Regions from separate parts of the Streptomyces sp. NPDC002580 genome, predicted to be linked through region 2. Evidence: riboswitches for the same ligand, from Rfam matches in the RefSeq annotation. Region 2 holds a riboswitch; each other region holds the start of a gene.
The links. A riboswitch is a leader RNA that binds a small molecule or an ion and turns the genes downstream of it on or off. The one in region 2 is predicted to bind cyclic di-AMP.

Region 1 (7,596 bases), on a different contig from region 2:
TGGTCACGGACGAGGACATCATCCCGGTCGAGACGTTCATCGCGTACGGCGAGTGGTTCCAGCAGAAGCTCGTGCCCGACCTGGAGCGCGTGCGGGTGGTTTCCGTCGACCGGAAGGGCGGCCGGGAAGGCGGTCACGAGGGGGCGGGCGGGTCCGGTGGGTTCGAGATCAAGCTGGATTCGGGGGAGTCGTTCACCGCGCGGGCGGTCGTGGTGGCCACCGGACTGTCCGGGCTGGCGCATCTGCCGCCCGAGCTTGCGGGGGCGGCGCCGGACGGGCCCACGCCGAGCGGCCCGGTCTCGCACAGCTCGCAGGAGCACGACCTGAGCCGTTTCTCCGGCAAGGACCTGATAGTCGTCGGCGCCGGTCAGTCCGCTCTGGAGACGGCGGCGCTCGCGGCGGAGGCGGGCGCGCAGGTGCGGGTGGTGTCCCGGGGCAAGGGCGCCGTCGACTTCGGAGCGCCGCCGTGGCAGCAGCCCAGGCTGCGCCCGGAGTCGCCGTTCGGGCGCGCCTGGTCCCTGTGGGCGCTGAGCTACTACCCGCAGCCCTACCGCCGGCTGCCCGCCCAGGCCCGGCACTACCTGGTCCGCCGCGTGCTCGGTCCGCTCGGCGCCTGGTGGCTCCGTGACCGTTTCGAGGGCAAGGTCACGGTCCGGGAGGTCCGCCGGATCGTCGGCGCCACGGCCTCCGACGGCAGTCCCGTTCTCACGGTGCAGACGCACGGCGGCCGGGTGGAAGAGCTCTCCGCCGATCACGTCATCGCCGCGACCGGCTACCGCGTCGACCTCGCCGCGATGGACTTCCTCGGGCACGAGCTCCGCGCGGCGCTGGCGGTGAGCCGCGGTACACCGAAGCTGGGGGCGGGGTACCGGTCCTCCGTACCCGGCCTGTACTTCACCGGGCTGCCGGCGGCGGCCTCCTACGGGCCGGTGATGCGCTTCGTGTGCGGGACGGAGTTCGCCTCACCACGGTTGGCCAGGCATCTGGTGGCCGCGCACGGGTGACGGTGCCGGGGCCGATGTCGGTGACGGCACCGGTGGGCGAGGTGGTGGGCGTGGCCGTCAGGACTCCTCCGCGAGGGTCCAGGCGGCCGAGTCCCGGGGTGGGGCGGGGCGGACGGTCCACGCGCCGAGGTCGTCCTCGGACCCGGGGGAGGCCGAGGGGAGCAGGCCTCGGGAGTCCGGTTCGAAGTAGAGGTGGTACGCCCAGAACTCGGGGAGTTCGTGGCCGAGGAGGTCTTCGCCCATGGGCTTGATCTCCTCCGCCGCGAAGCGCTCGTTGATCCTGGCGACGGCCTGCGCGCGGGAGATGCCGAAGCGGGTCACGAGGACGTCGGCCATGGCGCGGAAGTAGTCGAGCCACTCCGCGTCGAGGCGGAGGAGGAACTCCTCCGTCCTCGGCGCGCTCTCGTAGACGGCTCCCTGTTGCCAGGCCATGAAGTCCGCTACGGACTCGGGCGGGTTGGCGGCCCTGGTGGCCTCGATCTCCCATCCGGGGCTGTCCATGTCGAAGACGACGACGGGCAGGTCGCGGCCGAAGATCTCGGTGAGCAGACCGTCGGCGTGCAGGTGGCGGGCGAGGTCGATGACGGCGTCGGAGAAGTGGAGGCGGAGGAGGTCGGACAGGGCGTCCAGTTCTTCCTCCTCTTCCTCCGGGAGATCCATGGTCAGGAAGTCGTATTCACCGTCGAACCAGATGCCCAGTTCCCTGACCTCCTCCCCGTACAAGGGACTTCCCGCCGGGTCCTCCGGGACGTTGCCCAGGGTCTCGAAGCCGTCGAGCAGCCACAGGGCGTAGTTCCAGCGGGCCTCGCCCGGGTCCTCGGGGTAGCTCTCCCGCTCGTACCGGGACTCGGTGTTGTAGCCGATGGCCACGTACGGGTGGCGCTCGTCGCCGTCGATCCGCCAGATCCGGAAGGAGAGGGCGTAGATCTCCGGGCGCAGGGATTCCGGAAAGCGCCGGATCACGGCTTCGGCGGCGGAGCGGAGATGGCGCCGGAACGGGGTCACCGCGCCGGAGGCAAGCGGAGGCCGCGTCGCGGAAGGCTCAAGTGGCATGTTTTTCCCATGACTTGTGGAAAGTGGCGGGCGATTCCCGTCGCGGGCCGGTCTCGGCGGTCACGCTGGGCCGGCGTCGAGGGCTGGCGGCCGCCGAGTTCGCCTGTCACCGGGCGGTGTTGAGGTGTTGTGGTCGGTCGTGTGCGGGAAAGTCGGTGTGGGCGGAAGCGGACGGTGCGTGATCCGAAGCGGTCGCAACGCGCTTACCACCGTACGGTGAACGGCGTTGCTGACGGGATACCGGACGTCGTCCGGTTCACGCCGGGCCCATGTGTCGTTCGATCCGTATTCTTCGGATCATGGCCGCTCCGACTGCATATTCACTCATCGCCACTGACCTGGACGGAACGCTGCTGCGCGGCGACGACACTCTCTCCGACCGGTCGCGGGCCGCGTTGGCGAAGGTGGCCCAGGCGGGTGCCCGGCACCTCGTGGTGACGGGCCGCCCCGCGCCGCGCGTGCGACCGCTGCTCGACGAACTCGGCGGTGAGGGACTGGCGGTGTGCGGACAGGGGGCGCAGCTGTACGACGCCGGGGCGGACCGGATGCTCTGGTCGGTGACCCTGGACAGGGAACTGGCGGAGACGGCGCTCGGCAAGATCGAGGCGGAGGTCGGGATGCTGTACGCGGCGGTCGACCAGGACGGCGTGGACGGGCTGACGCTCATCGAGCCGGGGTACGTGATGCCGCATCCGACCCTGCCGGCGGTGCGGGTGCGGCGGCGGGACGACCTCTGGTCGGAGCCGATCAGCAAGGTGCTGCTCCGTCACCCCTTGTTGTCCGACGACGAGTTGGCGTCGGCGGCGCGAGGAGTGGTCGGCTCGCTCGCGACGGTCACGATGTCCGGGCCCGGCACCGTCGAACTCCAGCCATGCGGGGTGACCAAGGCGACGGGCCTCGCTCTGGCGGCGGCGCATCTGGGGCTCAGCCCCTCGGCGACGCTCGCCTTCGGAGACATGCCCAACGACATCCCGATGTTCGACTGGGCCGCCCGTGGCGTGGCGATGGCCAACGCCCATCCGGAACTGAAGGCGGTGGCCGACGAGGTCACGCTGTCGAACGAGGACGACGGGATCGCGGTCGTCCTGGAGCGCCTCTTCGGCTTCTAGGGGTCGTCGGCCGAGGGGCCCGACGCCGGCGAGTCGGCGTGCGGCGCCCACGACGACGCACCCGTCGGCGGGCCCGGGTACGGGCCGCCGACGGGTGCGGGTGCGATCGGTGCCGCGGTGTGATCAGTAGGCGCCGTTGACGTTGTCGATGGAGCCGTAGGTCTTGGCCGCGTAGTTGCAGGCCGCGGTGATGTTCGCGACCGGGTCGTAGGGGTCCATCGACGTGCCGGGGACGTGGAAGGCCCGGAACGTGGGGTCGATGACCTGGAGCAGGCCCTTGGAGGGGGTGCCCGCGACGGCGTTGGAGTCCCAGTTGTTGATGGCGAGCGGGTTGCCGGACGACTCGCGCATCACGTTGCGGTGGATGCCGTCGTAGCTGCCCGGGATGCCGTGCTGGGCCATGATGTCCAGCGAGTGCTTGATCCAGCCGTCGAGGTCGTTCGTGTACGTCTTGGCGGAGGCCTGGACGGCCGTCGTCGCGGCCTTCTTGGCGACTGCCGGGGTGGCCTTCGCCGTCGTGCCCGCGGCCGTCGGCTTCAGCGTCTTCGTGCCCACGGTCAGCTTCAGGCCCGGGCTGATCAACGCGGGGTTGTCGCCGATGACGGCGCGGTTCGCCTGGTACAGCTTCTTCCAGCCGCCGCTCTCGGGGTGCTTCTGCGCCACCTTGGAGAGGGTGTCACCCGCGACCACCTTGTAGGTGATGAGCTGGACGTTGGGGACCACCGCGGTCTTCGCGGCCTTGGTGACCTGGGGGGCCTGCGCCGGGGTGGCCGCGTGGGCGCCGGTCGCGCTCACGAGCGGGAGGGCGAGGGCTATGCCACCCGTACCGGCGGCGATCATGCCCCGAGTGATGATGTTGGACTTCGTGTGGCGGTGCTTGCCTCGTGCGGGCATGACTGGTGTCCTCTCCGACGCCTGCGAGGTGAGCTGTCGGGTTCGGGCGGGAGATGCCCGGCCGCGTTTTCGGGCGCGGCTTCACCCCAGCCGGTCCGGTGTGTCCGGATCGGCGGCTTACCTGTGGTTCCCCCGCTCCTGCCGTGCGTGGGTGGGTGGGTTTCCGGGCGGCGGCAGGATTCGGCGATCCGCCCGGGATCGACGGAAACGTATGCGAGAGCACATGTCCGGAACAAGGCCAGATTTGGCTTTGAAGATCTATTTCGCCTGTTTAGAGCCAGGGGGAAACGTCCGATTAAGGCGGAATTGAATCCTCAACTTGCCTTTGGTGAACGGGTTGGCGGGGGAGGGGTGCGAGGCGGCGGACCGGTTCGCGGGTGACTCAACTCACGAGGTCGAGGGTCATCAACGCGGCATGCCGGGCAAGTCGGGCATTGCGCCCTTGGGGGTGGGGTGTCGGGACGCCTCAAGGCGCCCGGCGAGCCCCTTGCGGAGGGGTGCGGGCCGCGGGGCGCGTGGCAGGGTCGGACCAGGGCGGGTGACGTCGTGCGCCGAGGGGGCGACGAGAGGGAACTCCCTTACCCGTAAGCCCTGTTCGTCCGGTTCTGTCAGCCGGCCGTGCGCGGGGTCCTCTTCTCCCGGGTCCGGTGGAAGACGACCTCGTCGCCGTCCTTGCGGACGAGCTCGTCGGACAGGACGAAGTCCCGCGCGTCGCACCTGATGGCGGAGGTCGTCTCGACGCGGGCGTCCCACGGCAGGTCCGGGCGGTGCAGCCGGATCGACCAGGTCGAGCGGGCGCGGGCGGACGACGGGTCCGACTCGTCGATCGTGTACGTCTCCCGCGCGTCCTCCGTGTGTTCGAGGCCGTCGGGATGCACGCGGGTGCCGCCGTGGCGCGGGTTCGCCTCGAGGCGCCAGGTGCCCGCGGCCACGTCGCGCAAAACCAGGCGCCGCGGGCGCGGTTCGTCCAGCGTCTCGGAGTCGGTCGCGCCGAGGGGCTCCGCCTCCTCCGGTTCCCCGAACGTGATGGACGGGTCCGACGCCCTTGTCCGTAAGGGGAGTTCGAGGGTGCTGCCGATCGGTTCGAGGGTGAAGCCCGCCGCCGAGCCCGGCCGCGGCCAGATCCAGGGCCAGTACGCCGAGGAGACGCTCAGCCGGATGCGGTGGCCCGCCGGGAACGCGTAGCCGATGGCGGACAGGTCGAACATCACGTTCTCCGTGGTGCCCGGACTCCAGGGGACCGTCCGGTCGCGGTCCCGGCGGGCCGACAGGTTCAGGGCGCCGCGGGTGACGAGGGTGGACGCTCCGTCCGGGGCCACGTCGCACAGGCGGGCGATCACCTGGCCCCCGGGTGGGCCGGACGTCAGCCGCAGTGAGACCCGAGGGCGGCCCAGCACCCAGGTCTCCGCCGGCACCGCGAACTCGAAGCAGGCCGACCGGGCGTCCTCCTCCCGCTGGTCCGGCGGCAGGTCGGCGTCGTCGCCGGAGGGGAGGAGGCGGCCCGCGTCGATCCCCGTGTGCTGAGGGGACCGCACCGGCACCGGGGCACCCTGGAGCGCGTACGCGACCTGGGTCACCGAGGGCGAGGGCCAGGCCGGGCCGCCGACCCGGCGGCCCGCAAGGTCCCCGTGCACGGCCGCCGGGGGGTGCGCGTCCATCACGTACGAACGCAGGAGAGGAGCGGAGAGCGCGCCGGTGTCCTCTTCCCGGAGCCGGTGGTCCCACCAGCGCAGCGTCTCCTGGCGGCTCGGGCGCGGGAGCGGCGATGCGGAGGGAGTCGCAGCCGCCCCAGGCGATCCCGAACATGCCGACCCTGCCGGTGCACCAGGACCGGTCGGCCGGCCAGCCGATCACTTCCACGCCGTCGGCCGGCTCGGTCTCCGAGCACCCGTCCGTCGGCGCGCCCTCCGAGTTGCCGTACCCGCGCGTGTCCACGCGGACGGAGGCGTAACCATGACCGGCGTACCAGGGGTGCCGCTGCCGGTCGCGCGGGGCCGTCCCGTCGGTCGGGCGATGCGGGTGGTACTCCAGGAGCGCCGGCCGGTACGGGGTCCTCGGTCAGCGGAGGCCAGATCCTGGCGTACAGACGGGTGCCGTCCGAGAGGGGGACGAGGACGTCCTCGTGAGTGATCTCGTGGGGAAGGACGTACGGATACGCATGGGCGTCACCTCGGAGGACGGGGTGCATCGTGTGGCGCGGCCGGGGAAGAGAGGAGAGGAGGGGCGCGGGCGGGCCTGGCTCGTTCCGGCGGGGCTGCGGGACGCGGTCAGCCCTTCCGGGGACTTCTCCGTGGGGCGTCGGACACCGGTCCAAATCTACTGATCATGAACATACCGCCGGTGATCCGCATGTGCCCGCGCGTCGGGGTACTCGTCGTTGGGGCGGGCAGGTACATCTCGTGTGCCTTACGGGTGTACTCCCGTATACCTGCTGGCGGAGCGAAGTCGGCCAGGGGACGGTGGGCGCTCGTGGTGATCGAAACGTGACCGGATACGCTGACTTGAGTGATGGCAGCGACACATCGACAAACCGTGTCATCGACCGAGTTCGCCATGTGATCGTCAGCAGACAGGAGAACCTCTCGTGACCGTCGTCGGGCCGTTCGGGCTGAGCGTGCGGGACCAGGCTCTCGAAGCCGATGTCCAGGCCGGATTGGCGGCTGTCGAGGAGGGCTTGCTCGAAGCCACCAAGAGCGAGGTCCCCTTCATCACGGAAGCCGCCCAGCATCTCGTGCGGGCCGGCGGGAAGCGGTTCCGGCCGCTGCTCGTGATGCTCGCCGCGCAGTTCGGTGACCCCTACGCGCCGGGTGTCGTGCCCTCGGCCGTCGTCGTCGAGCTGACCCATCTCGCCACGCTGTACCACGACGACGTCATGGACGAGGCGGAGGTGCGGCGCGGGGTGGAGAGCGCCAACACCCGCTGGGGCAACTCGCTCGCCGTCCTGACCGGTGACTTCCTGTTCGCCCGTGCCTCGTACATCCTGGCCGACCTCGGGCCCGAGGCCGTCCGGATCCAGGCCGAGGCGTTCGAGCGGCTCGTCACCGGGCAGATCCTGGAGACCGCGGGGCCGCGCGACGGGCGCGACCCGGTCGATCACTACCTCGACGTGCTCAGCGGAAAGACCGGTTCGCTGGTCGCCGTCGCGTGCCGGTTCGGGGCGATGATGTCGGGCGCCGACGAGACCGTCGTGGACGTGCTGACGCAGTACGGCGAGCGGCTGGGCGTCGCCTTCCAGCTCGCGGACGACGTCCTCGACATCGCGTCCGACTCGCACGAGTCCGGGAAGACGCCGGGGACCGATCTGCGCGAGGGCATCCCCACGCTCCCGGTGCTGCGGCTGCGCGAGCGCGCGGAGCGGCTGGGACTCGCCGAGGACATCGCGCTGTGCGAGCTGCTGGACTCCGACCTGACGGACGACGCGCGGCACGCGGAGGCGCTGGCCCGGCTGCGGGAGCATCCGGCGCTGGAGCAGGCGCGCCGGGACACCGTGCGGTACGCGGAGGACGCGCGGGCCGCGCTGGCCCCGCTGCGCGAGT
Region 2 (7,596 bases):
GCGGATGAAGATCTCCTCGAAGACACGGGACTGCGCGTTCGTCCGGTAGAAGACCGCGACGTCGCCGGCCTTGGCCTCGCCCGCGTCGGTGAGACGGTCTATCTCCTCGGCGACGAACTGGGCCTCGTCGTGCTCGGTGTCCGCGACGTAGCCCGTGATGTTCGCGCCCGCGCCCGCGTTGGTCCACAGGTTCTTGGGGCGGCGGGATTCGTTGCGCTCGATGACCGCGTTGGCGGCGGACAGGATCGTCTGGGTGGAGCGGTAGTTCTGCTCCAGGAGGATCGTGGTCGCGCTCGGGTAGTCCTCCTCGAACTGGAGGATGTTGCGGATGGTCGCGCCGCGGAAGGCGTAGATCGACTGGTCGGCGTCGCCCACGACGCACAGCTCGGCGGGGAGCAGGTCGAACTCGCCGGACGGTACGTCCACGGGGTGGGCGGAGGTGCCGACGAGTTCCCGGACCAGCGCGTACTGCGCGTGGTTGGTGTCCTGGTACTCGTCGACCAGGACGTGCCGGAACCGGCGGTGGTAGTGCTCGGCCACGTCCGGGAAGGCACGCAGGAGATTGACCGTGGTCATGATCAGGTCGTCGAAGTCGAGCGCGTTGGCCTCGCGCAGCCGCGACTGGTACATCGCGTAGGCCTGGGCGAGGGTCTTCTCGAAGCCGTCGGTGGCCTGGACCGCGAAGTCCTCCTCGTCGATCAGCTCGTTCTTCAGGTTCGAGATCTTGGCGCTGAACGACTTCGGCGGGAAGCGCTTCGGGTCGAGGTCGAGATCACGGCAGACGAGCGCCATGAGCCGCTTGGAGTCGGCGGCGTCGTAGATCGAGAACGACGAGGTGAAGCCGAGCCTCTTGCTCTCGCGGCGCAGGATGCGGACGCAGGCGCTGTGGAACGTCATCACCCACATCGCGTTGGCGCGCGGGCCCACGAGCGCCTCGACGCGCTCCTTCATCTCGCCCGCGGCCTTGTTCGTGAAGGTGATCGCGAGGATCTGGCCGGGGTGGACGTGGCGCTCGCCGAGCAGGTGGGCGATCCGGTGGGTGAGCACACGGGTCTTGCCGGAGCCCGCGCCGGCCACGATGAGCAGCGGGGAGCCGGCGTGCACCACGGCCGCGCGCTGGTTCTCGTTCAGGCCGTCCAGCAGGGCCGCCGGGTCCACGGCGGGCCTGGGCGCGCCGTCGCGGTAGTACGCGTCCCGGTTCGGCGGCACGTCGAACCTGCCGCCGAACAGATCGTCCGGAACCGACTCCGGTACGTGATCGTCCTCGGGCGGCGGCGGGTGTTCGTCCTCGTGAGCCGCGGAGGGCTGGAGGGCCGCCAGGAAGCTGTCATCAAAGAGGCTGCTCATCGCTCTCCGAGTCTAGGCCGCCCCACTGACAGCCCGCCGCCACCCCGGAAACTCGGCCGGAAGTCATGACGCGGCTCGCTGGCGGACCGGCTCGCTCCGACGACACCGGAGGCGGTGACCGTACGCGTCCGCACCGCGACGGCGGCGAACCGGCCCCGGGTCGGCGCCGGGGCCGAACCCCGCAGCCGGCCGGGGTCGGCACCGGGGTGGAACCCCCACGCACCCGCACCCCCCGGCGGACACCCGGGCGCGAACCGTCGCCCGCCCGCTCGGGACACACTGCCACGAAGGCGCCGACGGGCACGCGGATCATCGTGAATGCGTCATGGACGGCGGGACGCGCGGAAAAGGTCACGAAAATGTATCGGACATATCGCACATCAACCTTCACACGGGCCACACCAGTTGGTTAGCGTGCGGGAAGGCCGCTCGACCGCAACCGGCGAACCTCGCCGGGCCGGGCGGCCTCCGCCGAGTTCGGCACGTCCATGGGGCGGCCGGAGCCGGGGACCCACCGACCTTGGGGTGAATCGGTCCAACCGCCTTGTGGGGCAAGGACCGTAGGGCAACCTTCCGGAACCACCCGCCCGAACCCGACAGCTAACCCGGTAGGCGGATGACGGAAGGAGTCGCCTCTCTTGGCGTCATACCGCACAGGGCGTCGCACGGGCACGCGGGCCGGCATACGGACCCCGGCCCTCGCGACGGCCGCTCTCGCCTCCATGGCCCTGTTCTCCCAGACGGCGAACGCCGCCCCCGCCGCCGAACCCAGGCCCAGCCTCGAAGAAGTCCAGAAGAAGGTCGACGACCTCTACCACCAGGCCGAGACGGCCACCGACAAGTACAACGCGACCCGGGAGAAGACGGCCAAGCAGCGGAAGCGCGTCGACACCCTGCTCGACGACGTCGCCGAGCGCACCGAGAAGCTGAACACCGCGCGCGAGGAGCTGGGTTCGTTCGCCGCCGCCCAGTACCGCACCGGCGCCGCCGCGCCCAACAGCACGAGCCTGCTGCTGGCCGACGACCCGCAGGACTACTTCGACCAGACCCAGCTGATGAGCCGTCTGACGACCCGCCAGAAGGCGGCCGTCGACGACTACGCCACGGAGCAGGCCGCCACCGCCAGGAAGCGGACGGAGGCCACCGAGAGCCTGCGGTCGCTGACCGCCTCGCGGAACGCGCTCAAGACGTCCAAGGCCACGGTGCAGCACAAGCTCACCGAGGCGCGTGACGTCCTGTCGAAGCTGACCGCCGAGGAAAAGGCGCGGCTGGCCGCGATCGAGGAGAAGAAGCGGGAGCGGGCCACGGCCGAGGCCGCGAAGCTGGCGCGTCAGCAGGCCGCCGCGCAGGAGGCCGCCCGGCAGCAGTCGCCGGACTCCACGGCCGGCTCGGCCTCCGGCCCGGCTTCAGGTTCGACGTCCGGCTCCACGGCCACGGACCCCTCGTACGCGGCGAAGGCGGCCAAGGCGCTCTCCTTCGCCCGCACGCAGATCGGCAAACCGTACGTCTGGGGTGCCACCGGCCCGGACTCCTACGACTGCTCGGGGCTGACCCAGGCCGTCTGGAAGGCCGCCGGCGTCAGTCTCCCGCGCGTCACCTACGACCAGGTGAAGGCCGGCACGACGGTCTCCCTGGCCGACGCCCAACCCGGTGACCTGGTCTTCTTCTACGACGACATCAGCCACGTGGGCCTGTACATCGGCAACGGCATGATGATCCACGCGCCGAAGCCGGGGGCGTACGTCCGCGAGGAGTCGATCTACTACGACGGCACCTCGGCGATCCACAGCGTGGTGCGCCCGGCGTAGAGCGGACGCGAACGACGCCTCTCGCGGGGCACGCGCGCGTGGAACCGAAAGGCCCGCGCCGCCGTGCCCCGCGCCCCCGCCGCACCGTCCGCGCCCCTCGCCCGCGCGCGCCCCTCCCGCCGGCGCCCCGCGTTTTCGCGCTCCCCGCGCGCGTGCCCCACCGGCAACGGCGCCGGAGATCCCTAGCATCGGGCGCATGCCAGACACACCGGCCGTACCGGACCCCTCCCTCCGCGCCTGGTGGGCGCGGCGGTCGCCCGCCGCCGGGGCCGCCGTCATGGCCACCGGGATCCTCTCGGTCGGGCTGCGCCTGACCGGCCACGAGGCACTCTCCCGTGTCGCGCTGGTCCTCGCGTCCGTCGCCTGGCTCGGGCTGGCCGCGGACTTCTCCGTCCGGCTGGTCCGCGACCGGGAGCGATGGGTGCGGCAGGCCGGCACCCCGGCCGGACTCACCGCCGTCGCCGCGACCACCGTGCTCGGCACCGGGCTGTCCGTACGGGGCCGGCAGGTGCTCGCCGAGGCCCTGCTCGCGCTGTCGGCCGTGCTCTGGCCGGTGCTGGTCCTGGCCGTCGTACGGAACTGGCGGCGCCGTATGACGGGCGCCGTGTTCCTCGTCTGCGTGGCCACCCAGGGACTCTCCGTCCTGGCCTCGGCGATCGGCCCGGCCGTGGGCGCCGCCTGGCTCACGCACGCGGCGCTGGCGCTGTTCTGGCTGGGCATCGTGCTCTACGGCGTGTCGTTCGCGCACTTCGACCTGTGGGAGGTGAAGCGGGGCGCCGGGGAGCACTGGGTGGCCGGCGGGGCCCTGGCGATCTCGGCGCTGGCCGGGGCGGGACTCGTCGCCGCGCACCACCTGGACCCGTACCTGTGGAACGACGACGACCAGGGCGTCCTGCGCGCCACGACCGGGGCCCTGCTCGCGCTGGACCTCCTCTGGTACTGCCTGCTGCTCGTCGCGGAGGTCGTGTGGCCGCGTCCGCGCTACGACGTGCTGCGCTGGGCGACCGCGTTCCCCATGGGGATGACGGCGGTGGCGACGCTGTCGGTGGCGGACGCCCTCGACGTGTCCTGGCTGGAGGGGCCGGGGCAGGTCCTGCTGTGGATCGCGGTGGCGGCGTGGGCCGTGGTCGCCGCGGGGGCCGTTCTCGCCGTCAGGTCCGCGACCCGGGGCCGAGGCGCCTGACACCCCCGCCCCCACACCCGAACGTCCGGTCCGCGAGGTCCCGCCGGTCCGTGCCTCTTGGCCCCGTCCCTCTTGACCCCGTTCCGCTTCGCCGTCCCCGTGCCGGCCGGACGGCCCTGCCCGAGCGCTCCACGTTTCCCGGGATCGTCCCGTTCCCGCCGGGCCGTCATGCCCGCGCGCCCCTCGTTCCCCAGGGTCGCCCGTTCACCCCGCCCGCCCGATTCGCCCGGTCCGCTCCGTGCACTCTCGCCACCCGTCCCTCTCGTGTCATCCATAGCACCGGGGCCACTCCGGTCGTCCGGGATTCGGCGCATCGGTCATCACTCTGCGTGAACCCGGCGGCGCAAGGCCGGAATCTCGGTCACATGAGGTCGCCGGGCAATCCAATGCGGACAGTTCCGCACAAGGCGTTACCAACGCCGCGCTCCCAGGTTTAACGTCCTCCCCCAGGTGACCGGCTCCCCACCGCCGCCCGGGCCAGGGGCGGCAGTCGGCCACCACCGCCGAGAAGGTCCGGCGGCGGCCCCGCTCCCCCTGTGTGAGCCGCCGCCGGACGTGTCACCGCTTGACCGCTCTCACGAGGGCGGTCGTACGGAAGGATGTGGGCCCTCGTGGCAGCGCACCGCAGGACCAAGCAGCGCTCGATCGGTGGAAACACGGCCCGCACAGCAGTCACCATCGCCCTCGCGGGCGCGGCGACGGCGACCGGCTTCGACGGGATCGGCCACGCCGACCCCCAGCTGTCCCCGACGCAGGTGAAGGCCAAGGTCGACAAGTTGTACGAGGAGGCGGAGGCCGCCACCGAGAAGTACAACGGCGCCAAGGAGAAGGCCGACAAGGCGGAGACGCGCCTGGGGACGCTCCGCGACGAGGCCGCGCGCCGCCAGGACCGGCTCAACTCGGCGCGGGACGCCCTGGGTTCGATGGCGGCGGCGCAGTACCGCAGCGGTGGACTCGACCCCGCGGTACAACTCGCGCTGTCCGACGACCCCGACCGGTACCTGGACGGCGCCGCGATGGCGGAGCGGGTCGGCAGCCGGCAGTCCTCGGCCGTCGCCGGGGTCCGCAGGGAGCTCCGGGAGATCGAGCAGTTGCGCGGCGCCGCGCACGTCGAACTCGCCTCGCTCAAGTCGCGGCAGACCGAACTGAGGCAGCAGAAGAAGACGATCAACGAGAAGCTCTCCACGGCACGCAGGCTGCTGGCGCGGCTCAGCCCCGAGCAGCGCGCCCAGTACGCCGAGCGGGGTGCCGCGGGCGAGCAGCAGCACGTCTCGCGCTCCTCGGCCCGGGAGTCGCTCCCGGCGCCGTCCGGCGCGTCGGCCGCTTCCGGTACCGCCGCCGCGTCCACCAGCTCCCGGGCCGCGGCCGCCGTCTCCTACGCCTACGCGAAGCTGGGCAGCCCCTACGTCTGGGGTGCCACCGGGCCCGACGCCTTCGACTGCTCCGGGCTCGCCCAGGCCGCCTACCGTTCGGCGGGCCTCTCGCTGCCCAGGACGACCTATTCCCAGATCAACGCCGGCCAGCGGGTCTCCCGGTCCGAACTGCGCCCCGGCGACCTGGTGTTCTTCTACCCGGGGATCACCCACGTGGGCATCTACGTCGGCAACGGGCAGATGATCCACGCGCCGAATCCGTCGGCACCCGTGCGGCTCGCCCCCCTCGACGAGATGCCCTTCGTGGGCGCCACCCGGGTGGTGTGACCCCGTCCGCCCGTCCGCCCGCCGGTTCCGGCCGAGGCGGCCGAGCCCCTGCCGGGAGCCGCCCGCCGAGGCCTCCCGGCAGGCTCCGTCAGGACGGCCGGTCCAGGAGCGCGTCCGCGATCACCGCCACGCCTTCCGCGATGGCGGTCGCCGGGGAAGCGGCGTACCCGAGGAGCAGGCCGGGCGGGCCGGGTCGCTGCCGGTGCCAGGACAGCGGATGGACCTTGACCCCGCGCGCCAGGCAGGCGGCGGCGAGGCCGGTGTCCGTGAACCCGGTCGCCCCGTCGCCGCGTACGGCACCCCCGGCCGGCTCGGGGAACGTGATCAGGAGGTGCAGCCCGGCGGCGGCGCCGTGCACGACCGCGCCCGGTATCCGCTCGCGCAGCGCCGCGATCATCGCGTCACGGCGGAGGCGGTGCCTGCGGCGCACGAGACGCAGATGCCGCTCCAGCTCGCCCGACTCCATCAGCCGGGCGAGGACGAGTTGGGGCAGGACGGCGTTGCCGAGGTCGGCGAAGCGCTTCGCGGCGACCAGCGCGTCCTGATGACGGGCCGGGGCGAGCAGCCACCCCGTGCGCAGCGCGGGGGCGAGCAGCTTGGACACGCTGCCCGCGTAGTAGACCCGCTCGGGCAGCATCGAGCGCAGCGCGGACACCGGCGGCCGGTCGTAGCGGTGCTCGGCGTCGTAGTCGTCCTCGACGATCAGTCCGCCCGCCGCGGCCCAGTCCATCAGCGCCCGGCGCCGCGCGCCCCCGAGCACGACCCCGGTCGGGAACTGGTGCGCCGGGGTCAGCAGCACGGCTCCGTACCCGCCCAGTTCCCGCACCCGTACGCCCTCGGTGTCCACGGGCACGGGCGGGGTGCGCAGCCCCTGGCGGCCCAGTTGCTGGCGGACTCCGAGCGAACCCGGGTCCTCCACCGCGATCTCCTCCACCCCGTCGGCGCGCAGCACCTGTCCGACGAGGGCCAGCGCCTGTGCGGTGCCGGCCACGACGATCACCTCGTCGGGCTCGGCGCCGATGCCCCGGTTCCGCGCCAGCCAGTGCGCCACGGCCCGCCTCAGCTCCGGTACCCCGCGCGGATCGCCGTACCCGAGCCCCGAGGCCGACAGCCCCGCCAGCGCCTCGCGCTCGGCCCGCAGCCAGGCCGCCCGCGGGAACGCGGCGAGGTCGGGCACGCCGGGCGAGAGGTCGATGCGCGCGGGGGCGGAGCGGATCAGGTCCAGGAGGTCGTCACCGGGCTCGGTGGTGAACAGGTCCCCGCGGGAGGCCTGTCGGGGTGGCGCGGGCGACGGAGCGGGGCGGACCGGGGCCGCGACGACGACGGTCCCGTTGCGTCCCCGGCCCGTCACGTGCCCGTCCTCCGAGAGCCGCCGGTACGCCTCGGTGACCACGCCCCGGGAGACGTCCAGTTCGGCGGCCAGGACCCGTGTCGCGGGCAGCCGGCCCCCGACCGGCAGCCGCCCCTCGGAGATCGCCCGCCGCAGGCGTTCCGCGAGCCAGGCGGCGCGCCCCCCGAACGGCGCCTCTCCGATGTCGAGTTGGAGGAAGTCCGAGCC
Region 3 (7,596 bases), on a different contig from region 2:
GTTACGCGGGCGGGGGGGGGGGTCGCCGTGCCCCCCGCTACGGTGTCCGCCCCGGCGGCTGCCGCAAATCACCGGGCTGCCCCGCCCCGCCCCGCCCGGGGGCGCCGCGGCTCAGCCGTTTTCCGTGCCCCGCCCTTGAATTCCGCCCTCGACACGCGCGAACGTTCGCGTATCGGCCACGAAAATAGCGCGCCGGAATTCCCGGAGCGCAGACAAAAGGGCATGCGGAATAAGCCCCCGGTCGAATATCTCTTTGTATACGGCGCCCTTGTTAATGCCGCTGACCCGTCATGTTTACGGGATGTTGCGAACTTCTCACACGTTCCGCCCGGTCTCCCCCGCCCGGAAAGCGGAGCCGGTGCGCGGACGTCGCACGCTCGGCGTGCAGGGCCGTGATCGCACGGGCCCGCTCACCGTCGCCGCGGGCGACCGCGTCCACGATGCCTCCGTGCTCCGCCCAGGACGCCGCGGGGTCGGCGGGCGCCTCCACCGCGTACATCCAGGCGATCTTGTGCCGCAGCTGGGCGAGCGTGGAGGTCAGCGCTGGGCTTCCGGAGGCCTGGGCGAGCGTCTCGTGGAACCAGCCTCCCAGCGAGCGCAGATCCTCGCTGTGCCCTCTCCTGGAACGCTCCTGGCCCAGCCTGACCAGACCCCGGAGCACCTTGAGGTGGGCCTCGGTGCGCCGCTGGGCGGCCTTCGCGGCGCCCAGCGGTTCCAGCAGCACGCGCATCTCCAGGAGGTCCGCGGCCTCCTGCTCGGTGGGTTCCGCGACGCACGCGCCCGCGTGCCGGCGGGTGACCACGAAGCCCTCGGCCTCCAGCGTGCGCAGCGCCTCGCGCACGGGGACGCGCGAGACGCCGTAGCGCCGCGCGAGCAGTTCCTCGGTCAGCCGGCCGCCACGCTCGTAGACACCGGCGACGATGTCGTCACGGATCGCCGTGCATACCGAGTGCGCCGGAATACGCATGACCGGACCTCCGCTTTAATCCCCGCGAAACGCCATCGATTGACGCTTGTTCAGCGACTCTATTGCAGCGGGCGGGAATTTCCGATGGCAGGCCTGAATCCATGGATATTTTTTGGACAGACCGACTCCGGAAACGACGATGCCCCGGCTCGGTGAGCCGGGGCATCGAAAGCGGTGAAGAAGCGGCGAAGCGGTCGTCAGAGGTTGACGCCGTGCGAGCGCAGGTACGCGACCGGGTTCATGTCCGAGCCGTACTCGGCGGTCGTACGAGCCTCGAAGTGGAGGTGCGGTCCGGTGGTGTTGCCGGTGTCCCCGGACAGTCCGATCTGCTGTCCCGGAGTGACCGTCTGGCCCACGGAGACACCGATGGACGACAGGTGGCCGTACATGGTGTACGTGCCGTCGTGCATCTTGATCACGACTTGATTGCCGTAGGCGCCACCGTCACCGGTCGTGACGATCGTGCCGGCACCCACCGCGTGGACCGGGGTACCGAGTCCGGCGTGGAAGTCGACGCCGGTGTGGCTGCCGGAGGACCAGAGGCTGCTGGTGGCCTCGTAGCCGGTGGAGACGTACGAACCGCTGATCGGCATGACGAAGGTGTTCAGGCGCTTGCGCTCGGCCTCGCGGGCGGCGCGCTCCTTGTCCGCGCGGGCCTTCGCCGCCTGTTCGGCGGCGTTCTTTCGGGCTTCCTGCATGGCCTGCTGCCGGGCGGCGGCCTCGTCGGCGGCCAGCCGCTGCGCGAACGCCTGGGCGTCGATCTGGTCCGCGACCGAGTCGCCGATGGTGACGGCCTGGGTCAGCCCGGTCCGCTCGACGGGGGACTCCGCGGCGAACGCGGGAGCGGCCAGGGTCCCGATGACGCCGGTGGTGGTGAGGGCCGCGACGCCGACGGCGCTCGTGGTGGTGCTGTGCGTCCGGCCAGGACGACGGTGCTTGCCGGTGCCACAGGAGAACGCCATGTAGGGGCTGATCCTTTCCTTCCCTCTCGCCTACCGGGTTAGCTGACGGGTTCGGAGCAGGAAGGTCTCCTACGGACCCCCTCCGGGGAGGGCGTCCGATTCACCCCAGGGACTACGTATGGGTCCCCGGCTCCCCTGGCTCGCGCCATGCGGGGACTCGGCGATGACTGTCCGGTTGCCGCGGGCGCGGCGCACTGCATGACGAACAGTCGGAACGAAGCTAAACGCGGTGTCTTTCGAACAACAAACAGATCACGGTTTTTGTAGCGCATCCCACACGACAGAAAGGCAACCTCCGTACCAATGCGGACATCTTGGGGGCGGTGGCCGAAAAATAAGGGGCCCAGGTGACTCATACGTCACCTGGGCCCCTCGGGTCGCGCGGGCCCTACTCGGCCGTCACCACGCTGACTTCACCGATCCCGAGAGCCTTGACGGGCTCCGCGATCTGCGCGGCGTCGCCCACCAGGACGGTCACCAGACGGTCCGTCGGGAAGGCGCTCACGGCGGCGGCGGTGGCCTCCACGGTGCCGGTGGCGGCCAGCTGCTGATACAGCGTCGCCTGGTAGTCGTCCGGCAGGTACTGCTCGACCTGGTCCGCGAGCGTGCTCGCGACAGCCGCAGCGGTCTCGAACTTGAGCGGCGCCACCCCCACCAGGTTCTGCACGGCGACGTCCCGCTCGGCGTCGGTCAGCCCCTCGGCCGCGAGGGTGCGCAGCACCTTCCACAGGTCGTCGAGCGCCGGACCGGTGTTCGGGGTGTCCACGGAGCCGCTGATGGCGAGCATCGCGACGCCGGTGCCGTCCGGCGCGGCGCGCAGGACCTGGCCGAAGGCCCGCACTCCGTAGGTGTAGCCCTTCTCCTCGCGCAGGACGCGGTCCAGGCGGGAGGTGAGCGTGCCGCCGAGGCAGTAGGTGCCCAGCACCTGCGCGGGCCACACACGGTCGTGCCGGTCGGCGCCGACCCGCCCGATGAGGATCTGCGTCTGGACCGCGCCGGGGCGGTCGACGATGATCACGCGGCCTGTGTCGTCTGCGCTCACCGGCGGCACCGGACGCGGCTCGGCGGGCGAACCGGTCCAGGAGCCGAGCGTGTCGCCGAGCAGCTCGTCGAGATCGACACCGGTCAGGTCGCCCACGACGACGGCGGTGGCCGTGGCGGGGCGTACGTGCCTCTCGTAGAAGGCGCGTACGGCCGTGGAGTCGATCTTCTGGACGGTCTCCTCGCTGCCCTGGCGCGGACGCGACATACGCGCGCTCGCCGGGAACAGTTCCTTGGAGAGCTCCTTGCCGGCACGACGGGCCGGGTTGGCCGTCTCGTGCGGGATCTCGTCCAGCCGGTTGCGCACCAGCCGCTCGACCTCGCTGTCCGCGAACGCGGGTGCCCGCAGGGCGTCGGAGAGCAGGCCGAGCGCCTTGGCCAGACGCGAGACGGGCACTTCGAGGGACAGACGTACGCCGGGGTGGTCGGCGTGCGCGTCGAGCGTGGCCCCGCAGCGCTCCAGCTCCGCGGCGAAGTCCTCGGCCGAGTGGTTGTCGGTGCCCTCGGAGAAGGCCCGCGCCATGATCGTGGCGATGCCGTCCAGACCCGCCGGCTCGGCCTCCAGGGGCGCTGCGAGGATCACCTCGACGGCCACCACCTGCTGACCGGGGCGATGGCAGCGCAGCACGGTCAGACCGTTGTCCAGGGTGCCGCGCTGGGGGGCCGGGAACGCCCAAGGCTTGGGCTGGCCGGCCTGGGGCTGCGGGTGGAAGTCCATGGGGGCGAGCTCGGTCACTTCGCCGCCTCCTCGTCGGTCTCGTCAGCGGCGTCGGTGGCTTCGGTGGCGGTGGGCTCGTAGACGAGCACCGCGCGGTTGTCGGGCCGCAGGCGAGCCTTGGCGATCTCCTGGACCTCCTTCGCGGTGACGTCCAGGACACGCTGCACGGCGGTCAGGGCGAGCTGGGGGTCGCCGAACAGGACGGCGTACCGGCACAGTTCGTCGGCGCGGCCGGCGACGGTGCCGAGCCGGTCCAGCCACTCGCGCTCCAACTGGGCCTGCGCGCGCTCCATCTCCTCGGCCGTGGGACCCTCCGCGGCGAACCGGGCGAGCTCCTCGTCGACGGCCGCCTCGATGACCGGGACCTCGACGTCACCGGACGTCTTCACGTCCAGCCACCCCAGGGAGGGCGCTCCGGCGAGCCGCAGCAGACCGAAGCCTGCCGCGACGGCCGTACGGTCGCGGCGCACCAGCCGGTTGTAGAGCCGGGAGGACTCACCGCCGCCGAGCACGGTCAGCGCCAGATCGGCCGCGTCGGCCGCGCGCGTGCCGTCCTCCGGGAGCCGGTAGGCGGCCATCAGGGCGCGCGCCGGGACCTCTTCCTCGACGACCTCGCGCAGCTGCTCACCGATGGTGTCGGGCAGCGAGCCGTCGCGCGGCGCGGGCTTGCCGTCGTGCCCGGGGATGGAGCCGAAGTACTTCTCGACCCAGGCCAGCGTCTGCTCCGGATCGATGTCCCCGACGACCGACAGAACCGCGTTGTTGGGCGCGTAGTAGGTGCGGAAGAACGCGCGGGCGTCCTCCAGGGTGGCCGCGTCCAGGTCCGCCATCGACCCGATCGGCGTGTGGTGGTACGGGTGGCCCTCGGGGTACGAGAGCGCGGTCAGCTTCTCGAACGCGGTGCCGTACGGGACGTTGTCGTACCGCTGCCGGCGCTCGTTCTTGACGACGTCGCGCTGGTTCTCCATGGACTCGTCGTCCAGCGCCGCGAGCAGCGAACCCATGCGGTCGGCCTCCAGCCAGAGGGCGAGCTCCAGCTGATGGGTCGGCATGGTCTCGAAGTAGTTGGTGCGCTCGAAGCTCGTCGTGCCGTTGAGGGAGCCGCCGGCCCCCTGGACGAGTTCGAAGTGACCGTTGCCGTGCACCTGTCCGGAGCCCTGGAACATCAGGTGCTCGAAGAGGTGGGCGAGTCCGGTCCGGCCCTTGACCTCGTGGCGCGAGCCGACGTCGTACCAGAGGCACACCGCCGCGACCGGGGTCAGATGGTCCTCGGAGAGCACCACGCGCAGGCCGTTGGCCAGGCGGTGCTCGGTCGCTGTCAGGCCGCCGGAGCCTGCCTCAGCTGTGGCCGTGTGACCCATGGGCATGTACGTCCCTTCGATCGCGGAACTGCGTCATTCCTGTCGGTCCTGCCACTGTATGCAAGCGTGCGGACAGCTGGCGAAGTTCCCGCACCTCGTACGCCGAGAGCGAGACTTGCACGTGTCCCTGACATATTGCCGAGAACCCTCCGAGCACCACCGCGCAGAGGCCCCGGGGCCGCCGGGCACCGGGCCCGAGGGCCGTTCGGAAGCGGTCTCCGCGGCGCCCGTGGAGCGTCCCTCGGAGGCGCTACGGACGGGTCGCGGTCCACGTTGTCAGTGGGGCGGTCCACAATGGTGCGCGTCAGAACCCGCTCATGCCCCGGCAGAGACTGTGAAGGAGCCGCAGCAGCGATGGCCCGCCGCAGCACGAAGACCCCGCCGCCCGACGACTCGTACGAGGAGAAGATCCTCGACATCGACGTCGTGGACGAGATGCAGGGCTCCTTCCTCGAATACGCGTACTCGGTCATCTACTCGCGAGCCCTGCCGGACGCCCGCGACGGCCTCAAGCCGGTGCACCGTCGCATCGTGTACCAGATGAACGAGATGGGCCTGCGCCCCGACCGCGGCTACGTGAAGTGCGCCCGCGTCGTCGGCGAGGTCATGGGTAAGCTCCACCCGCACGGTGACGCGTCGATCTACGACGCCCTGGTGCGGCTCGCGCAGCCCTTCTCCATGCGGGTGCCCCTGGTCGACGGCCACGGCAACTTCGGCTCGCTCGGCAACGACGACCCGCCGGCCGCGATGCGTTACACCGAAGCCCGGATGGCCGACGCGACGTCGTTGATGACCGAGTCGATCGACGAGGACACGGTCGACTTCACGCCCAACTACGACGGCCAGGAGCGGGAGCCTGTGGCCCTCCCGGCCGCCTTCCCGAACCTCCTGGTCAACGGCTCCTCGGGGATCGCCGTCGGCATGGCCACCAACATGCCGCCGCACAACCTCGGCGAGGTCATCGCCGCCGCGCGCCACCTCATCCGGTACCCGGGCGCCGACCTCGAGACGCTGATGCGGCACGTGCCGGGCCCCGACCTGCCCACCGGCGGCCGGATCGTCGGCCTCTCCGGGATCAGGGACGCCTACGAGAACGGCCGCGGCACCTTCAAGATCCGCGCCACGGTGTCGGTGGAGGACGTCACGGCGCGCCGCAAGGGCCTCGTCGTCACCGAGCTGCCCTTCACCGTCGGCCCGGAGAAGGTGATCGCCAAGATCAAGGACCTGGTCGGTTCGAAGAAGCTCCAGGGCATCGCCGACGTCAAGGACCTCACCGACCGTTCGCACGGACTGCGCCTGGTCATTGAGGTCAAGAACGGCTTCGTGCCGGAGGCGGTCCTCGAACAGCTCTACAAGCTGACGCCGATGGAGGAGTCCTTCGGCATCAACAACGTGGCGCTGGTGGACGGTCAGCCGCTCACCCTGGGCCTCAAGGAGCTGCTGGAGGTCTACCTCGACCACCGCTTCACCGTCGTGCGCCGTCGCAGCGAGTTCCGCCGCGGCAAGAAGCGCGACCGGCTGCACCTGGTCGAGGGTCTCCTCGTCGCCCTCCTGGACATCGACGAGGTCATCCGCCTCATCCGCTCCAGCGACAACTCGGCTCAGGCCAAGGAACGCCTGATCGAGCACTTCTCGCTCTCCGAGATCCAGACGCAGTACATCCTGGACACGCCGCTGCGCCGCCTCACCAGGTTCGACCGGATCGAGCTGGAGTCGGAGCGCGACCGGCTCAACGGCGAGATCGACGAGCTGACCGGCATCCTGGATTCGGACGCGGAGCTGCGCAAGCTGGTCTCGGGCGAACTGGCCGCGGTGGCCAAGAAGTTCGGCACCGACCGGCGCACGGTGCTCCTGGAGTCCGCGGGCAGCCCCGCCGCGACCGTCTCTCTCCAGGTCGCCGACGACCCGTGCCGGGTCCTGCTGTCCTCGACGGGCCTGCTGGCGCGTACGGCGACCGCCGACCCCTTCGGGGAGGACACCGACGCCAAGCGCACCAAGCACGACGTGATCGTCTCCGCGGTGCGCTCCACGGCACGCGGTGAGATCGGCGCCGTGACGTCCCTGGGCCGCCTCCTCCGCCTGAACGTGATCGACCTCCCGCAACTGCCCGAGACGGTGTCGGCCCCCAATCTCTCCGGGGGCGCTCCGGTCTCGGAGTTCCTGTCCGCCCTGGAGCCCGACGAGACGGTGATCTGCCTGGCGACACTCGACGAGGCGTCACCGGGCCTGGCCATCGGCACGGCGCAGGGTGTCGTGAAACGTGTGGTGCCCGACTACCCCTCGAACAAGGAGGAGTTGGAGGTCATCACCCTCAAGGACGGCGACCGGATCGTCGGCGCGATCGAGCTGCGCACCGGCGAGGAGGACCTGGTCTTCATCACGGACGACGCCCAACTGCTGCGCTTCCAGGCCTCGCAGGTTCGCCCGCAGGGGCGCGCCGCGGGCGGCATGGCGGGCGTCAAGCTGACCGAGGGCGCGAAGGTGATCTCCTTCACGGCCGTCGACCCGGCGGTCGACGCGGTCGTGTTCACCGTGGCGGGCTCACGG
Region 4 (7,596 bases), on a different contig from region 2:
ACGAGGGCCAGCAGCGCGGCCCGGCCGGTCAGCCGGGAGCGGCGGGCCTGCCGTTTGGTCTGGGAGCGGTAGACGCGGGCCGCGGTCTGCTCACCGAGCAGCTTCAGCCTGGTCGAGGTGGAGAACCGGTCCCGGTCCTTCACGGCCATGAGTCCCGCCTCCCCAGTACTGGCCCGTCGGTGCGGGCCGTCACGTGCGTACGTCCCCGCACACGGTACGGGACCGGGTACGGGGACGTAGGGACGACGCTTCCCGAGCCTCTCGGCTCAGCGCCCGGGCCTTGCGGCTCAGCCCTTGAAGCGGGGGAACGCGCTGCGGCCGGCGTACACCGCGGCGTCGTCGAGGATCTCCTCGATGCGCAGCAGCTGGTTGTACTTGGCGACGCGGTCCGAGCGGGCCGGGGCGCCGGTCTTGATCTGACCGCAGTTCACGGCGACGGCGAGGTCGGCGATGGTGACGTCCTCGGTCTCGCCGGAGCGGTGGGACATCATGCACTTGAAGCCGTTGCGCTGGGCCATCTCGACGGCGTCCAGCGTCTCGGTCAGCGAGCCGATCTGGTTCACCTTGACGAGCAGGGCGTTCGCGGAGCCCTCCTCGATGCCGCGGGCCAGACGCTCCGGGTTGGTGACGAAGAGGTCGTCGCCGACGATCTGGACCTTGTCGCCCAGCTTGTCGGTGATGACCTTCCAGCCGGCCCAGTCGTCCTCGTACAGCGGGTCCTCGATGGAGACGAGCGGGTACGCGGAGACGAGCTCCTCGTAGTACTCGGTCATCTCGGCGGCCGAGCGGGACTTGCCCTCGAACTCGTACTTGCCGTCCTTGTAGAACTCGGACGCGGCGACGTCGAGCGCGAGCGCGATCTGCTCGCCGGGGACGTAACCGGCCTGCTTGATGGCCTCGAGGATGAGGTCCAGCGCGGCGCGGTTCGACTCCAGGTTCGGGGCGAAGCCGCCCTCGTCGCCGAGGCCGGTGGACAGGCCCTTGGTCTTCAGCACCTTCTTGAGGGTGTGGTAGACCTCGGCGCCCCAGCGCAGCGCCTCGGAGAAGGACTCCGCGCCGATCGGGGCGATCATGAACTCCTGGATGTCCACGTTCGAGTCGGCGTGCGACCCGCCGTTCAGGATGTTCATCATCGGAACGGGCAGCAGGTGCGCGTTCGGGCCGCCCAGGTAGCGGAAGAGCGGGAGGTCGGACGCCTCGGAAGCGGCGTGCGCGACGGCGAGCGAGACGCCGAGGATGGCGTTGGCGCCGAGCGAGCCCTTGTTGTCGGTGGCGTCCAGGTCGAACATCGCCTGGTCGATCAGGCGCTGCTCGGTGGCGTCGTAGCCGACGAGCTCCGGGCCGATCTGCTCGATGACGGCGAGGACGGCCTTCTCGACACCCTTGCCGAGGTAGCGGTTGGGGTCACCGTCGCGGAGCTCGATGGCCTCGAAGGCGCCGGTGGAAGCGCCGGACGGAACGGCGGCACGACCCGTGCTGCCGTCGTCGAGGCCGACCTCGACCTCGACCGTGGGGTTGCCTCGGGAGTCCAGGATTTCCCGGGCTACGACGACGTCGATGGACGGCACGAGCATCTCCTTATTGGGATGTGACGCGATTACGCGGGGCTCGGCAGCCCCGCGGGATGAGCCTAACCGGCCCAGGGGGATCGGCCAGCCGATCGACCACCCCTCGGGCAGAACTGAGAGTACATATTGTTCCTGAACTAAACAAAGAAGAAATGAAAAACCCCGCTCCGGTGCGTACGGGGGAGAACGCACCGGAGCGGGGAGCCCGGGGGAACGGGGGCCCTCACCGGGCCTTTCCCAAAAAGGCCCGGCCAGGGAGGGGAGAGCTGTCGCTCGGCCCGGAGAGGGCCGAGCGCCGCCGGGGAGGTGGTCGCCGTCCGCCGAAAGCGACCGTCACCGACCGGCGCGCCGCGGCACTCAGCCGAGGTGCAGCTGCTGGCCCGGGTAGATGAAGTCGGCGTCGGCGACGATGTCCTTGTTCAGCTTGAACAGCTTCTGCCAGCCGCCCTTGACGTGCTTCTTCTCGGCGATCGAGCTGAGGGTGTCACCCTTGACGACCTTGTACTCGCCGTCACCCTTCTTGACCTTCTTGCCGGTCGGGGTGGTGACGGTCTTCTGCGCGGCCGGGCGCTCCGCGGAACGGGAGACGGGCTGCTCCGTCGTCCGGGTGGCGGTGTCCTGCGAGGCGCTCGACGAGGAGGAGCCGGAGGGGGTCGACGGGGTCGAGGTGCCACCGGTGTACGCGGCGCTCGACAGGCCGACGCCGCAGGTCGGCCAGGCGCCCTTGCCCTGCCCGGCGAGGACCTTCTCGCCGATGGTGATCTGCTGCGACTTCGAGGCCTGGTCGGCGGTGGCGGCGTAGGCGGTGCCGCCGTACGCGGCCCACGTGGAGGCCGAGAACTGCAGGCCGCCGTAGTAGCCGTTGCCGGTGTTGATCGACCAGTTGCCGCCGGCCTCGCACTGGGCGACGGCGTCCCACTCGGAGGCGGTGGCCGCGGAGGCGTTGCCGGCCGCCATCAGCGGGGCGGCGATGGCGACGCCGGTGACGCCGGCGAGCGTGGCGACGCGGGTGGCCTTGTTCGGACGGCGGTGCTTGCCCTTGCCGGAAAACAGCATGGAGTGATCCCCTCACCGACGCCTGCGAGGTGAGCTGTCGGGTTCGGGCCGGTTGAGTTGCCCGGCCGCGTCCCCTCGGTCCTGGTCTCCAGGACGTCCGGCACGCGGCTTAACCCCAAGCCGTCCCCGGGTGTCTCTCAACTCCCGGACGCGGCGCTTACCTTGGGTCCCCCGCTCCTGCCTACGGCGCTTGACGCGACGAGTGTTCCCGTACGGCCGCTGGCAGGATTCGGCGTTGCGATCGTCGGGGCCCGCTGTGGCGAGCGGTCCGACCGTAAGCAGTCGATCGGCGGAATTTCAAAGACGATCAGGGCTTCTGAGACCCATCTCTCACTTCCGCCAAACCGGACATTCCACGGCGAATCGTGACGCGAACTCCCCCTACTGCTGGAGCGTTTCGACGGTGACGGCGATGCTCCGACCAGGCACGACGAGGCCGGGACCGGCGTCCGCGGCGTCCTCGTCGGCGGTGGACAGGTTGCCCCATCCGCTGTCGAGGAGAAGGGAGTCGGAGGAACCCGAGAGGCCGTCCGTGACGTACAGGTCGTCGAGGACGTCGCGCGAGGCGTGCCGACCGACGGCGACATCGCCTCGGCTGTCGGCCGCCCGCTCGGCGGCACTGTCGCCGCGGTGCCGCCCGGCACCGGTGCTCTCGTCGTCGGAAGCCCCCGAAGAGGCGCCCTTCTTGCCCGACTTGCCCGACTTGTCACCTTCGGTGGCCGTCTTGTCGGAGCTGTCGGAGCTCTGCGAAGCACTGGGTTCCGGAGTGGCGTCCGAGGAGTCACCCGAAGCGGACGAACCATAGGAAGGGGTCGAGTCGGGCTCGGTCGACAGACCGGACGACCCGTATCCGCCCGACTCGCTCCCGGCATCGCCCTCGACACCCGTGTCGACCTGGACGTCACCCGAGCTCGTACCGAGCCCGGAGAGCGGCCCGCAGGTCGGCCAGGCCGCGAGGCCCCGGTCGTCGAGCAGTCGCTCCGCGACGGCTATCTGCTGCGAGCGGCTGGCCTGGTCGGCCTGCGGGGCGTACTCGAGGCCGCCGTGCGCCTCCCAGTCGTCCTGGGACAGCTGAAGCCCGCCGTAGTACCCGTTCTCGCTGTCGGAGCTCCACGCACCGCCGCTCTCGCACTGCGCCACCCGGTCCCAGGTGTTCCCGTCGGCCGCGCTGGCACTCGACGCCGCGAGCAGCGGAATGGCGATGGCCGATCCGGCCACCCCCGCGGCGACGATGAGAGCAGGTGCCTGACGAGGGCGACGGTGACGGCCGTTCCCGGAGAGCATCTGGAAACCTTTCGCGTGACGGCGGGTGACTACGACGACTCCCACGAAGTGCTCGGTGCGGGTGTCGCGTTGATGGGTGAACGTAGTCGCACTCGATCACTTGTCACAAGTCGATGCAGTACAGATCACGTGAAGATCACAAAATTGATGGACCATCACGTTCCGGTAGCCGCGAGGGCACCCTTTCCGGTATTCGGAAGAAATCCTTCGGCGAAGGTGTCGAAGGGTCACCGATGCGCCGTTCAGGGCCTATTTGACCGGGGTGAACTCCACCGGAAGCGTGCGCAATCCACGCATAATCAGCCCTCCGCGCCAGCGCAGATCAGCCGAATCCACCCCAAGCCGAAGGTCGGGCAGGCGGTTGAGGAGCGTACCGATGGCGGTCTGCCCCTCCAGCCGGGCGAGCGGCGCACCCAGGCAGTAGTGGATGCCGTGCCCGTAGCCCACGTGCTGATTGTCACTCCGTGCGAGATCGAGCGTGTCCGGCCGCTCGAACCGTTCGGGGTCCCGGTCCGCGGCGGCGAGAACCACGAGCACGGGATCACCGGCCGAGATGACCTGCCCGCCGATCCGCACGTCCTCCGTCGCGAACCGCCAGGTGGCCAGTTCCACGGGCCCGTCGTAGCGCAGGAGTTCCTCCACACCGGTCTCGAGCAGCCCGCTCTCCCCGGCCGCGAGGGAGGCCTGGAGGCGGGCCCGCTGCCCGGGATGGGTCAGCAGGGCGTGCATCCCGTTGCCGATGAGATTGACCGTGGTCTCGAAACCGGCGAAGAGAAGGATGAAGGCCATCGCGGCGGCCTCGTTCTCCGTGAGGTGCTCACCGTGGTCCGAGGCCCGGATGAGCCCGGAGATCAGGTCCTCGCCGGGCTCGGGCACCGCGGTCAGCGCCTCGCGCTTGCGGTGGATGAGTTCGGCGAGATACCCGCGCATCTTCTTGACGGACCGGGCGACCCCGCCGCGCGGACCGCCACCGTGCCGGATCATCATCCCCGCCCAGTCCCGGAAGTCGTCCTGGTCCTCGCGCGGGACACCGAGCAGGTCGCAGATGGCGTAGATGGGGAGCGGGAACGCGAACTCGTGGATGAGATCGGCCGACCCCCTGGCCGCGAACCCGTCGATGAGCTGATCCGTCAACTCCTGCACCCGCGCCGCGAACTCGTTGACCCGCCGCGGTGTGAAGGCCTTGCTGACGAGCCGCCGCAGCCGGGTGTGGTCCGGCGGATCGATGTTCAGCAGATGCGTCATCAGGTCGGCCTTGCGCTCCCCGGGAATCCCGGTCCTGCCCCTCGCGTGCGCGGGTTCGTCGTGATGCGCGGGATTTTTGGACAACCGGGGATCGGCGAGCGTCTGCCTGGCGTCCGCGTACCGCGTCACGAGCCAGGCCTCCACCCCACTGGGCAGCCGCGTCCGGTGCACCGGCGCGTGCTCCCTGAGCCAGGCGTACGCCGGGTAGGGATCGGTGGCGAACTCCCAGGTGAAGAGTTCGGGGGCGGCGCTGGCGGGATCTTCGTGCTCGGTCACTCCCCGACGGTATCCGCAGCGGCCCGGCACTCCCCGGCCGACCGGCGATCGGGACACCCCCCGGGCCCACGACGGCCACGGGCAGCACCTCCGCCCGCTTCGCCCCAGGCTGTCCGGGCATGGCCGGCTGTTTGACCCGGCCGCTCGGCACGTCCCTACATTCACGCGGTGGACCCCGAAATACTCAGATCCAGCTTCGCGGTCGTGGAACGACGGGCCGAGTTCGCGGTCAAGTACTTCTACTCGCACCTGTTCCGCCACAACCCGGAACTGCGCCGGCTGTTCCCGGCCGACCTCCCGCAGGACATGGAACGGCAACGGGACCGGCTCTTCGCGGCACTCACCTTCGTCATGGACGGGCTGGAGGACCCCGGACTTCCCCGGTACCTACGGGACCTCGGACGGGACCACCGGAAGTACCTGGCCCAGCCCGAGCACTACGCGGCCGTGGGCGCGAGCCTGATCGCCGCGTTCGCGTTCGTCGCCGGCTCGGCCTGGAGCACCGAGACCGGGAAAGCCTGGTCCGAGGCGTACGCGACGATCACCCGGCTCATGCTCCAGGGCGCCTGGGAGGCCCGGCACCAGGGCGAGCCCCGCTGGTGGGACGCCGAGGTCGTCACCCGCACCCGGCACGGCGACGACCTCGTCGCCCTCACCCTGCGGCCACGACAGCGGCTCACCTACTCCCCCGGCCAGTACGTCAGCGTCAACATGCCCCGACTGCCGTGCGTCTGGCGCCCCTACTCCCTCGCCAACGCGCCCCGCGCCGACCGCACCGTCGACCTCCACATCAGCCGCGTCGACAACGGGGTGCTCTCCACCGCCCTCGTCCGGCAGACCCGCGTGGGCGACGTCCTGCGGCTGGGCGCACCCGGCGGCGGCCTCACCCTGCGGACACCGGCCGACCGCCCGCTCACCCTCATCGCCGCCGGCACGGGCTGGGCCCCGGTCAAGGCCCTGCTGGAACAACTCGAGACCGCCCACGAGGCCCGCCTGTTCCTCGTCGCCCGCGACATCACCCACCTCTACGACCGCCCCGCCGTCGAACGCCTGCGGACCGAACTCCCCGGGCTCGCCGTCACCTACATCACGCCCGCGCCCGGCCGCCCCAGGACACAGGCGACGGAACGACTGCTGACCGCGCTCGGCGCCCGGGCCGGCTGGACCCGGCACGACGTCTACGTCGCCGGTCCGCCCGATCTCGTCGAGGAGGTCACCGAAGCCCTTCCCGCCCTCGGCACACCGGCCGACCGCGTCTTCCACGACCTGCTGCCACCCACCGGAGCGAGCCGTCCGCGCCCCGTCGGCGCGGCGGAGTGGCTGCTCGACCGCCCTGTGGCGGCCTGGCACAGCCCTGCGGACCGGGCTCCGCGGGGCTGAAGGGGACGCGCCGGACCGCGTGTTGCTTCGGGGGGCCCGGGGGCCCTCCCCCCCTCCCTCCCCCTCCCTCCCCTTCGGCCCCTCAGCCCTGCTCGCCCACGCCAGGCTCAGGCCCGGGCCCGCATCCCCGTCCCCGTCCCCGCCCCCGTCCTAGTCTTCGTCCGCCTTCGCGTCCCCGGCCTCGCCCGTCCCGGCGAGGCCGCTCTCGGCCGCGCCGGCGAGACCGTGCTCCGCCGAGCGGATCGCGTCGCGGTAGGCCCGTGCCGCCGCCCGGAGGGCCGCTTCCGGGTCCACGCCCTCCGCCTCGGCGCGGGCGGCCATCGCCAGCAGTTCGTATCCCACGCCGTCCCCGGTGGGCAGCGGGACCTCGAGTCCCGTCGTGCGCGCGCGGGAGGACAGCTTGGCCGCCAGCGCCAGGCCGGGCTGTCCGAGCGGGACGCCCTCGGTGACGGAGGTGCGTCTCTTCTCCTCGGCCTTGGTCCGCAGCCAGTGCGCCTTGACCTCCTCGGGCGTCGTGGCCGTCTCGTCGCCGAAGACATGGGGGTGCCGGTGGATCAGCTTGGCGACGATGCCGCCGGCCACGTCGTCGATCGAGAAGGGGGCCTCCTCGTCGTCCTCGGCGATCCGGGAGTGGAACACGACCTGGAGCAGGACATCGCCGAGTTCTTCGCGCAGCTCGTCCCGGTCGCCCTCCTCGATGGCCTCGACGAGCTCGTACGCCTCCTCGAGGCCGTACTTCGCCAGGCCCTCGTGGGTCTGCCGGGACGACCAGGGGCACTCCGCGCGG

Region 1: another riboswitch for cyclic di-AMP. It lies ahead of ACFYW7_RS30605 (transglycosylase SLT domain-containing protein); the one in region 2 lies ahead of ACFYW7_RS34530 (NlpC/P60 family protein).
Region 3: another riboswitch for cyclic di-AMP. It lies ahead of ACFYW7_RS33245 (M23 family metallopeptidase); the one in region 2 lies ahead of ACFYW7_RS34530 (NlpC/P60 family protein).
Region 4: another riboswitch for cyclic di-AMP. It lies ahead of ACFYW7_RS17220 (transglycosylase family protein); the one in region 2 lies ahead of ACFYW7_RS34530 (NlpC/P60 family protein).

The regions. Positions count from the first base shown of each region.
Region 1 covers NZ_JBIAQZ010000011.1:152,516-160,111, forward strand. The annotation lists gene ACFYW7_RS30590 (FAD-dependent oxidoreductase) at 1-1,004, shown strand, start outside; gene ACFYW7_RS30595 (hypothetical protein) at 1,062-2,009, opposite strand; gene ACFYW7_RS30600 (HAD family hydrolase) at 2,357-3,166, shown strand; gene ACFYW7_RS30605 (transglycosylase SLT domain-containing protein) at 3,290-4,060, opposite strand; cyclic di-AMP (ydaO/yuaA leader) riboswitch at 4,064-4,224, opposite strand; partial or broken gene ACFYW7_RS30610 (CocE/NonD family hydrolase) at 4,669-6,220, opposite strand; gene ACFYW7_RS30615 (polyprenyl synthetase family protein) at 6,645-7,596, shown strand, end outside.
Region 2 covers NZ_JBIAQZ010000015.1:5,882-13,477, reverse strand. The annotation lists gene pcrA (DNA helicase PcrA) at 1-1,347, opposite strand, end outside; cyclic di-AMP (ydaO/yuaA leader) riboswitch at 1,807-1,978, shown strand; gene ACFYW7_RS34530 (NlpC/P60 family protein) at 1,986-3,155, shown strand; gene ACFYW7_RS34525 (tellurite resistance/C4-dicarboxylate transporter family protein) at 3,352-4,338, shown strand; gene ACFYW7_RS34520 (NlpC/P60 family protein) at 4,950-6,038, shown strand; gene ACFYW7_RS34515 (PLP-dependent aminotransferase family protein) at 6,127-7,596, opposite strand, start outside.
Region 3 covers NZ_JBIAQZ010000013.1:58,454-66,049, forward strand. The annotation lists gene ACFYW7_RS33240 (GntR family transcriptional regulator) at 272-967, opposite strand; gene ACFYW7_RS33245 (M23 family metallopeptidase) at 1,165-1,929, opposite strand; cyclic di-AMP (ydaO/yuaA leader) riboswitch at 1,942-2,102, opposite strand; gene ACFYW7_RS33250 (M16 family metallopeptidase) at 2,318-3,706, opposite strand; gene ACFYW7_RS33255 (M16 family metallopeptidase) at 3,703-5,049, opposite strand; gene ACFYW7_RS33260 (DNA topoisomerase (ATP-hydrolyzing) subunit A) at 5,404-7,596, shown strand, end outside.
Region 4 covers NZ_JBIAQZ010000005.1:98,576-106,171, forward strand. The annotation lists gene ACFYW7_RS17210 (septum formation initiator family protein) at 1-149, opposite strand, end outside; gene eno (phosphopyruvate hydratase) at 288-1,574, opposite strand; gene ACFYW7_RS17220 (transglycosylase family protein) at 1,926-2,624, opposite strand; cyclic di-AMP (ydaO/yuaA leader) riboswitch at 2,629-2,823, opposite strand; gene ACFYW7_RS17225 (transglycosylase family protein) at 3,006-3,908, opposite strand; gene ACFYW7_RS17230 (cytochrome P450) at 4,158-5,429, opposite strand; gene ACFYW7_RS17235 (globin domain-containing protein) at 5,598-6,809, shown strand; gene ACFYW7_RS17240 (nucleoside triphosphate pyrophosphohydrolase) at 6,960-7,596, opposite strand, start outside.